Regions from separate parts of the Serratia sarumanii genome, predicted to be linked through region 3. Evidence: predicted binding sites of a transcription regulator. Region 3 holds the regulator's gene; each other region holds the start of a gene.
The links. The regulator LexA, encoded in region 3, represses DNA repair genes until DNA is damaged. The targets are predictions, from matches to a motif close to TNCTGTATGTACATACAGNA.

Region 1: the regulator LexA is predicted to act here: its motif matches at 1,138-1,157, upstream of umuD (translesion error-prone DNA polymerase V autoproteolytic subunit).
Region 2: the regulator LexA is predicted to act here: its motif matches at 881-900, upstream of SSARUM_RS10225 (metal-dependent hydrolase).

The regions. Positions count from the first base shown of each region.
Region 1 covers NZ_CP124750.1:3,098,270-3,100,534, reverse strand. Annotated here, with positions in the region: gene SSARUM_RS14755 (hypothetical protein) at 121-492, shown strand; partial or broken gene SSARUM_RS24650 (SOS response-associated peptidase family protein) at 795-974, shown strand; gene umuD (translesion error-prone DNA polymerase V autoproteolytic subunit) at 1,163-1,597, shown strand; gene SSARUM_RS14740 (TonB-dependent receptor) at 1,693-2,265, shown strand, end outside.
Region 2 covers NZ_CP124750.1:2,135,793-2,138,057, forward strand. Annotated here, with positions in the region: gene SSARUM_RS10220 (L-cystine transporter) at 1-128, opposite strand, end outside; gene SSARUM_RS10225 (metal-dependent hydrolase) at 310-858, opposite strand; gene hxpB (hexitol phosphatase HxpB) at 1,282-1,947, opposite strand; gene SSARUM_RS10235 (HdeD family acid-resistance protein) at 2,011-2,265, opposite strand, start outside.
Region 3 covers NZ_CP124750.1:4,558,369-4,560,633, reverse strand. Annotated here, with positions in the region: gene plsB (glycerol-3-phosphate 1-O-acyltransferase PlsB) at 1-145, opposite strand, end outside; gene SSARUM_RS21615 (diacylglycerol kinase) at 294-662, shown strand; gene lexA (transcriptional repressor LexA) at 765-1,373, shown strand; gene dinF (MATE family efflux transporter DinF) at 1,476-2,265, shown strand, end outside.

The DNA of each region.
Region 1 (2,265 bases), 1.5 Mb from region 3:
GTTTGTCGCATTCAGGCCTTCTATAAAGAAGTTGAGACTGATTAAAAAGCAGCCTTAATGTACAATAATTTTCGATATCCAAACTGACCCCATGAACAATCAATGAGTTAGAGGTAAAAAATGATATCATACAAAAAAACCATACCTGCTCTTGTCATATTCGCTTTATCTAATGCTGTGGCATATGCGAATGATTTCGACAAATCAAACGAAGCGATGGCAATTTCAGCAATAGGTTTTTCTGGCTCAAATGCTCGTGTTGCACATGATGTTTGTGGGGCAACCAATGAGAAAATTGATAAATATAAAAAACAAATAAAAGACTCATTAACTAGAACATTAAAGTATGAACAGTCAGGATTCGAGACGCATTGGGATAATGGTTGGAAAAATGCTGATTTTTTGGTTAAGTCATTAAGTAATGATGAAGCCTATAAAAAAGAATATTGCCGAGAGGTTTTAGATGGAATTAATAATCCTGAAATTAATTAAGGATTATTCCTTATTCGGGGTTCTACGCCGGAACCCCAGATTTTTCCGTCCGCTAAAATTATCCCCGGTTGAGCAGCTTTATACCGTCAGCTCGCAGTGGACCATCAGGGGAAATGTGGCGGTACAGCGTTTGTCGGGTTATCCCAAGCTCCTGGCATAACGTACTGACTTTCGTCTCTGGCCGTCCCATTGATGCCATTGCCAGTCGCAATTTTATTGGCGTCATTTTGTAAGGCCGTCCGCCGTTCCTCCCGTGAGGCAAGGCCTGTCGCTGTTCTTTGCGGCGCTGTACGCAGCAGAGACCGACGGCCGCGCGCGACTGGCTCGACACCCGCTTAGTCCCGCCCTCTGGTCAAATGCAGGCTGACGTGTACAGCCTGCAGGCAGAGGATTTCGTCTGGCAACCGGTATCGCCCGCCGTCGGTGCCGTTCGCAATGACAATCCCTCACTCATCCTGCCCATCGATACGCCAACGGTCTGAGTGCCGCATTATCCACAGTTTTGGTGGGTATCATGTGTGTAAACACACGCGAAGAACGCCAAAAGCTGCAGGAAAAATCACTCAGAAAATTATTATATTACGCGGGAAAGCGCGATCCGCAGGGGGATTGGGGGTTGCACGCGTTCGCGTTTTGTTTATGCTTTACTGTATAAATATACAGTTTGGTTATGATTATGCTGAGCAATTCAAAGTTGTATGCTTTTTCACCAGGTGAACCCCTGACGTTACCGCTGTTTGCCGATCGCGTGGCCTGCGGCTTTCCTTCCCCGGCGCAGGACTATGTCGAGAGCAGGCTGGATATCGGCAAGCTGCTGGTGCGGCACCCCAACGCCACCTACTTCGTGCGCGCCAGCGGCGAGTCGATGATCGACGGCAATATCCAGGATGGCGATCTGCTGATCGTCGACAGCGCCCTGACGCCGGAGCACGGCAATATCGTGATCGCCGCGGTGGACGGCGAATTCACCGTCAAAAAGCTGCAGCGCCACCCCGACGTGCGGCTGTTGCCGATGAATCCCGCCTATGCGCCGATCGTGTTCGACGACGAGGCGCAGCTGGAGATCTTCGGCGTGGTGACCTTTATCGTCTACGCGGCGCGGTGACTTCGGCCCTTTTTTTCATTTTTTTCTGCCCGATCTTTTCGTTGGCGTGACCTCTCTACTGAGTTTCCAGTTCAATACACTCAGGGGAATCCTTCATGGCCATAAAAAACAAGAACGGCGCAGGGCGTACGTTCACATCAGCCAAACGCATTACCGGGAAGCGCGTCGCTATCGGGATAGGATGCGCACTATCGGGCATGCTCACCTCCGCGATGGCGGCACCCGGTGCGTCGGCATCACCCTCGGCGGTCGAACAGCCCGCTATCCTTTCCTTCGCCATTCCCGCCGGTGATCTGGCGCCCGCCTTGCAGACGGCGGCCGCTAAGGCCGGCGTGATAGTGATTTTCACGCCCGAACAGACGCGTGGAAAAAGCACCGCGGGCCTGCAGGGACATTATCGCCTCACCGACGCGTTCAATACGCTGTTGGCGGGCAGCGGATTGCGCGCTCAACAAACCGCACAGGGATATCGGTTGGTCGACGCCGGGCCGGTTCAGCCGTTGACGATACCGGAGCTGTCGGTGGTCGGCGGTTTGTCCGACAGCGTCGCCGCCGGCCGTTCGGTGCTGGATAAAGAAGATATCGAACGCGTGCAGGCAGACAATATCGCCAGTTTGCTTGATCGCTTGCCCGGCGTAGGGATGGCGGGATCGCCGCGCCCGGGTGGC
Region 2 (2,265 bases), 2.4 Mb from region 3:
AACACCACGCCGACCACCAGGCCGACCAGCACTTTTTTCGCCAGGCTCCATTGCTTGTGGCGGGTTTGCGCCAGCAGCAACAGGAGCGCGACAAACACCAGCACGTTAATCACGAGCGGAAAATTCATCCCCAATGTCTCCAATCATCTTTCTTATAAAAACGACTACGCATCACGTATGTCGCGATGTAAATATCGTAACAGTTTGCCGGGTGGCCTACTTATATCCAAATGGAATTTGATATAGCTTTTTGTGTGTTTTTGTTCGTTTTATATACATGAAGGTGATTGGTTGAGCGGGTTTTTGTGATCAGGGTCTAATATTTCTGATTTGCTCGACATAGGATTGCACCGGCAGGGTGAAATCACCTTGCCAGCAGATGGCAAACGCCACCAGGCATAGACACAACACACGCTCCAGCTGGTTGCCCTTTTGCGAGTTGAGCAGCGGCAGGCGAAAACGCCAGCGGCACGGCCACAGCAGCGGAACGCCGGCGGGGGTGAGCATATCGGCCAGCAGATGGCTGAAGTAACCGATGATCATGGCGTGCAGCGCGTCGGCCGGGATCGGCCAGCTGCGCGGCACGTCCAACTGGAACAGCGCCATGCCGCCGGCGATCGCCAGCAGGCTGTGGGTGAAACCGCGGTGGCCGAATGCGCGGGCGATGGGAATGGCGAGCCAGCGCAGACGCTGGCCCAGCACCGACTTGGGGTGATCGATGTCCGGCAGCAGCGAGGTCAGCAGCGCGGCGGGTATGATGTGCCACCAGTCGCCGGTAGCCAGCTCTGGCGTCACTTCCGCCTTCTTGGCGAAGATCGCGCAAGCGACAGAGAATATAAGGTGTCCTTCCGCGGTCATGCTGTTGCGATTCCGGCTGGTAAACTGTTAATTTATCCAGTATATGGGAAAATTCCCAGTAGTGGAAGCAGTTACCCTGTAACCAATTGTTTATTTTCCCCTGTTTTACAACGGGTTGTTACGGCAATGCGTAACAAATCATCGATTTTGACCGGTGAGAATTAACGGCGGGCGATGGGCGGGTGCGGAACGGAAAGAAACGAGGGCGGTTGTTTGGCGTGCGGCGGGAGGAAGCGGCGGCCTTGAACAGCGCTGCGTGGCAGTGACAACGCTCCGCGGGCCGTCGCTTTCCCTGCCGCCCAGCATAATAATAACAACATGCCAATTCAATAATAATGAAACACTGTTTCGTTTGTTTTGCGGCGTGGATCCCCTTTATGCGCAGAGCGGCAAAGCCAGGGCGCCGGTGGCCGGCGCCGCAGGTCAGGCAAAGTGGGCGGGGGTGAGCTGTTCCAGGGTCTCCAGCTGGTGGTCCGCCAGCGCCCAGCGCGGATCGTGGCGGTATTCGGCGGCGGGGATGACGATGGAACGCATGCGCGCGGCCTTGGTGGCGATCATGCCGTTAAAGGAGTCTTCCAGCGTGATGCAGCGCAGCGGATCGCTGCCCAGGCGCTCGGCGGCGATCAGGTAGACCTCCGGATGCGGTTTGCTATACGGCAGGTATTCGGCGGAAACCAGCTGATCGAAGTAGCCCTCAAGATCGAACATCTTCAGCACCTGCCGTTGCATGTGCAGCGGCGAGGCGGAGGCGAGGCCGATGTTCAGCCCCTGCTCGCGGCACAGCTCCAGCGCCTGCCGGACGCCCGGCAGCAGCGGGCGCGTCTCGTGCACCAGCTCGATGGCCCGTTCGATAATCCGCGCCGACACCTCATCGAGCGATACGCCTTGCCACGGCATCGCCTGGTACCACATCTTCACCACCAGATCGATGCGCAGCCCCAGGGTGTCCGGCAGCTTGTGGCGATCGGACAGATCCAGACCCAGCGCGCCGAAGATATCCAGCTCGGCCTGCAGCCACAGCGGTTCCGAGTCGATCAACAAGCCGTCCATATCAAAAATTGCGGTTTCAATGCGTTGCGAATAAGCCATTAACGGTTAACTCCTGCCGGCGCGGGTGAATGTGCCGACACTCTATCATCGCCGGCGGCGAGACTAAAATCTTTGCCTGCGCGTTTGGCTTTTGCCAAAGCGAAGGATATTCCACACCTCGCGTAATTTTAACCACCAGCGTTGGTGTTGGCGCTCGGTGACCTGTTGCAACATGCGGGCATAGTCCAGCACCAGCCCCGGCGTCCAGGTCATGCTTTCGCCACGGCTGCGCAACACCGCCAGCATCCACAGATTGGGATCCAGCACCAATAACAGAAAACGGCGCCACAGATGTTTATCGCCCAGCACGCCCTCCAG
Region 3 (2,265 bases):
AATTGTAAGGTAAAACATACAAAATCGGCCGTGAGGGATCCAACCCTAGCTCGGTAACCGGATCTGAAGGGATGACCTTACTTCTTACCAACAATTTAAGTGGTAAATTCAATATTTTATAATAAATTTTACGCCAACCTGACATAACAACGTGAAGCCTCTTGTTAGCAATGCGCCGCAAGCATACCAGAAACCGGGTAGCAGATCTGTGGTGTTCGAAAACCGAGAGCCGTCAGCGCGGACTGTTCTAGACTCTTTTTATTATGACCGACCTCTGAGAAAGGCACGAAAACATGGCAAACCAAGCAACCGGACTGACCCGCATCATCAAGGCCGCCGGCTATTCCTATAAAGGGCTTTCCGCCGCCTGGCAGCACGAAGCGGCGTTCCGCCAGGAACTGGTGGTCACCCTCCTGGCTATCATACTGGCTGTCTGGCTGGATGTGGGTGCGATAGCGCGCATTTTATTGATCGGATCGGTAGCGCTGGTGATGATCGTCGAGATCCTGAACAGCGCGATCGAGGCGGTGGTGGATCGCATCGGCAGCGAACATCACGAGCTGTCCGGCCGAGCCAAGGACATGGGATCGGCGGCGGTGTCGCTGGCGATCGTGCTGGCGCTGTTCGTTTGGGGCACGGTCTTATGGCAGCACTTCGGCTGACGAAAAGCGCCTACTGACTGATTTTTATTTAATCTTCGGTTCCCAATCCGCGCTTACCTGTATATACTCACAGCAAGACTGTATAAACAAACAGGGGGCGGAATGAAAGCACTAACTACCAGACAGCAAGAGGTCTACGACCTGATTCGCGAGCACATTTCGCAAACGGGCATGCCGCCAACGCGTGCCGAGATCGCGATGCGTCTGGGGTTCCGTTCGCCTAACGCCGCCGAAGAACACCTGAAGGCGCTGGCACGCAAAGGCGTGATCGAAATCGTCTCCGGTGCTTCGCGCGGTATCCGCCTGCTGATGGAAGAAGAAGAGGGTCTGCCGCTGATCGGCCGCGTCGCCGCCGGCGAGCCGCTGCTGGCGCAGCAGCACATCGAAGGGCACTACCAGGTGGATCCTTCCCTGTTTAAACCGAGCGCCGATTTCCTGCTGCGGGTGAACGGCATGTCGATGCGCGACATCGGCATTCTGGATGGCGATCTGCTGGCGGTGCACAAAACGCAAGACGTGCGCAATGGCCAGGTCGTGGTGGCGCGCATCGAAGACGAAGTGACGGTCAAGCGCCTGAAAAAGCACGGCAACGTGGTTGAACTGCTGCCAGAGAACAACGAATTCCAACCTATCGTGGTCGATCTGCGTCAGCAGAATTTCACTATCGAAGGGCTGGCGGTCGGCGTGATCCGCAACGGCGACTGGATTTAATCGTCGCACCCTCAGTGCCGCCTCCTTGTATCAATCGCCCCTGTTCTGGGGCGTTTTTGTTTCTGACCTTGCCATTCGCCACCGCTACGGGAACTTCTCATCATGCGCTTGATTTCCGCCTTTACCAGCGACACCGATAAAGCTCTGTGGCGCCTGGCCCTGCCGATGATTTTCTCCAATATTACCGTGCCGCTGCTCGGGCTGGTGGACACCGCGGTGATCGGCCACCTCGACAGCCCGATCTATCTGGGGGGCGTCGCGATCGGCGCGGTGGCGACCAGCTTCCTGTTCATGCTGCTGTTGTTCCTGCGCATGAGCACCACCGGCCTGGCGGCGCAGGCGCTGGGGGCACAGAACCCGCAGGCGCTGGCGCGCGCCTTTATGCAACCGCTGCTGTTGGCGCTGCTGGCCGGAGCGGCGATCGTCCTGCTGCGTTATCCGCTGATCGAACTGGCGCTGCGGATCGTCGGTGGCGATGGCGAAGTGCTGGAACAGGCGCGGCGTTTTCTTGAGATCCGCTGGCTCAGCGCCCCGGCGGCGCTGGCCAATCTGGTGCTGCTGGGCTGGCTGCTCGGCGTGCAGTACGTGCGGGCGCCGGTGATCCTGCTGATCGTCGGCAACCTGCTGAATATCGTACTGGATATCTGGCTGGTGATGGGCCTGGGCTGGAACGTGCGAGGGGCGGCGGCGGCCACCGCCATCGCCGAATACGCCACGCTGTTGCTCGGCCTGTGGCTGGCGTGGCGGGTGATGCGCCTGCGCGGTATTACCCTGCCGATGCTGCGCCAGGCTTGGCGCGGCGATCTGCGTCGCCTGCTGGCGCTCAACCGCGACATCATGCTGCGTTCACTGTTGCTGCAACTGTGCTTTGCGTCGCTGACCATTTTCGGCG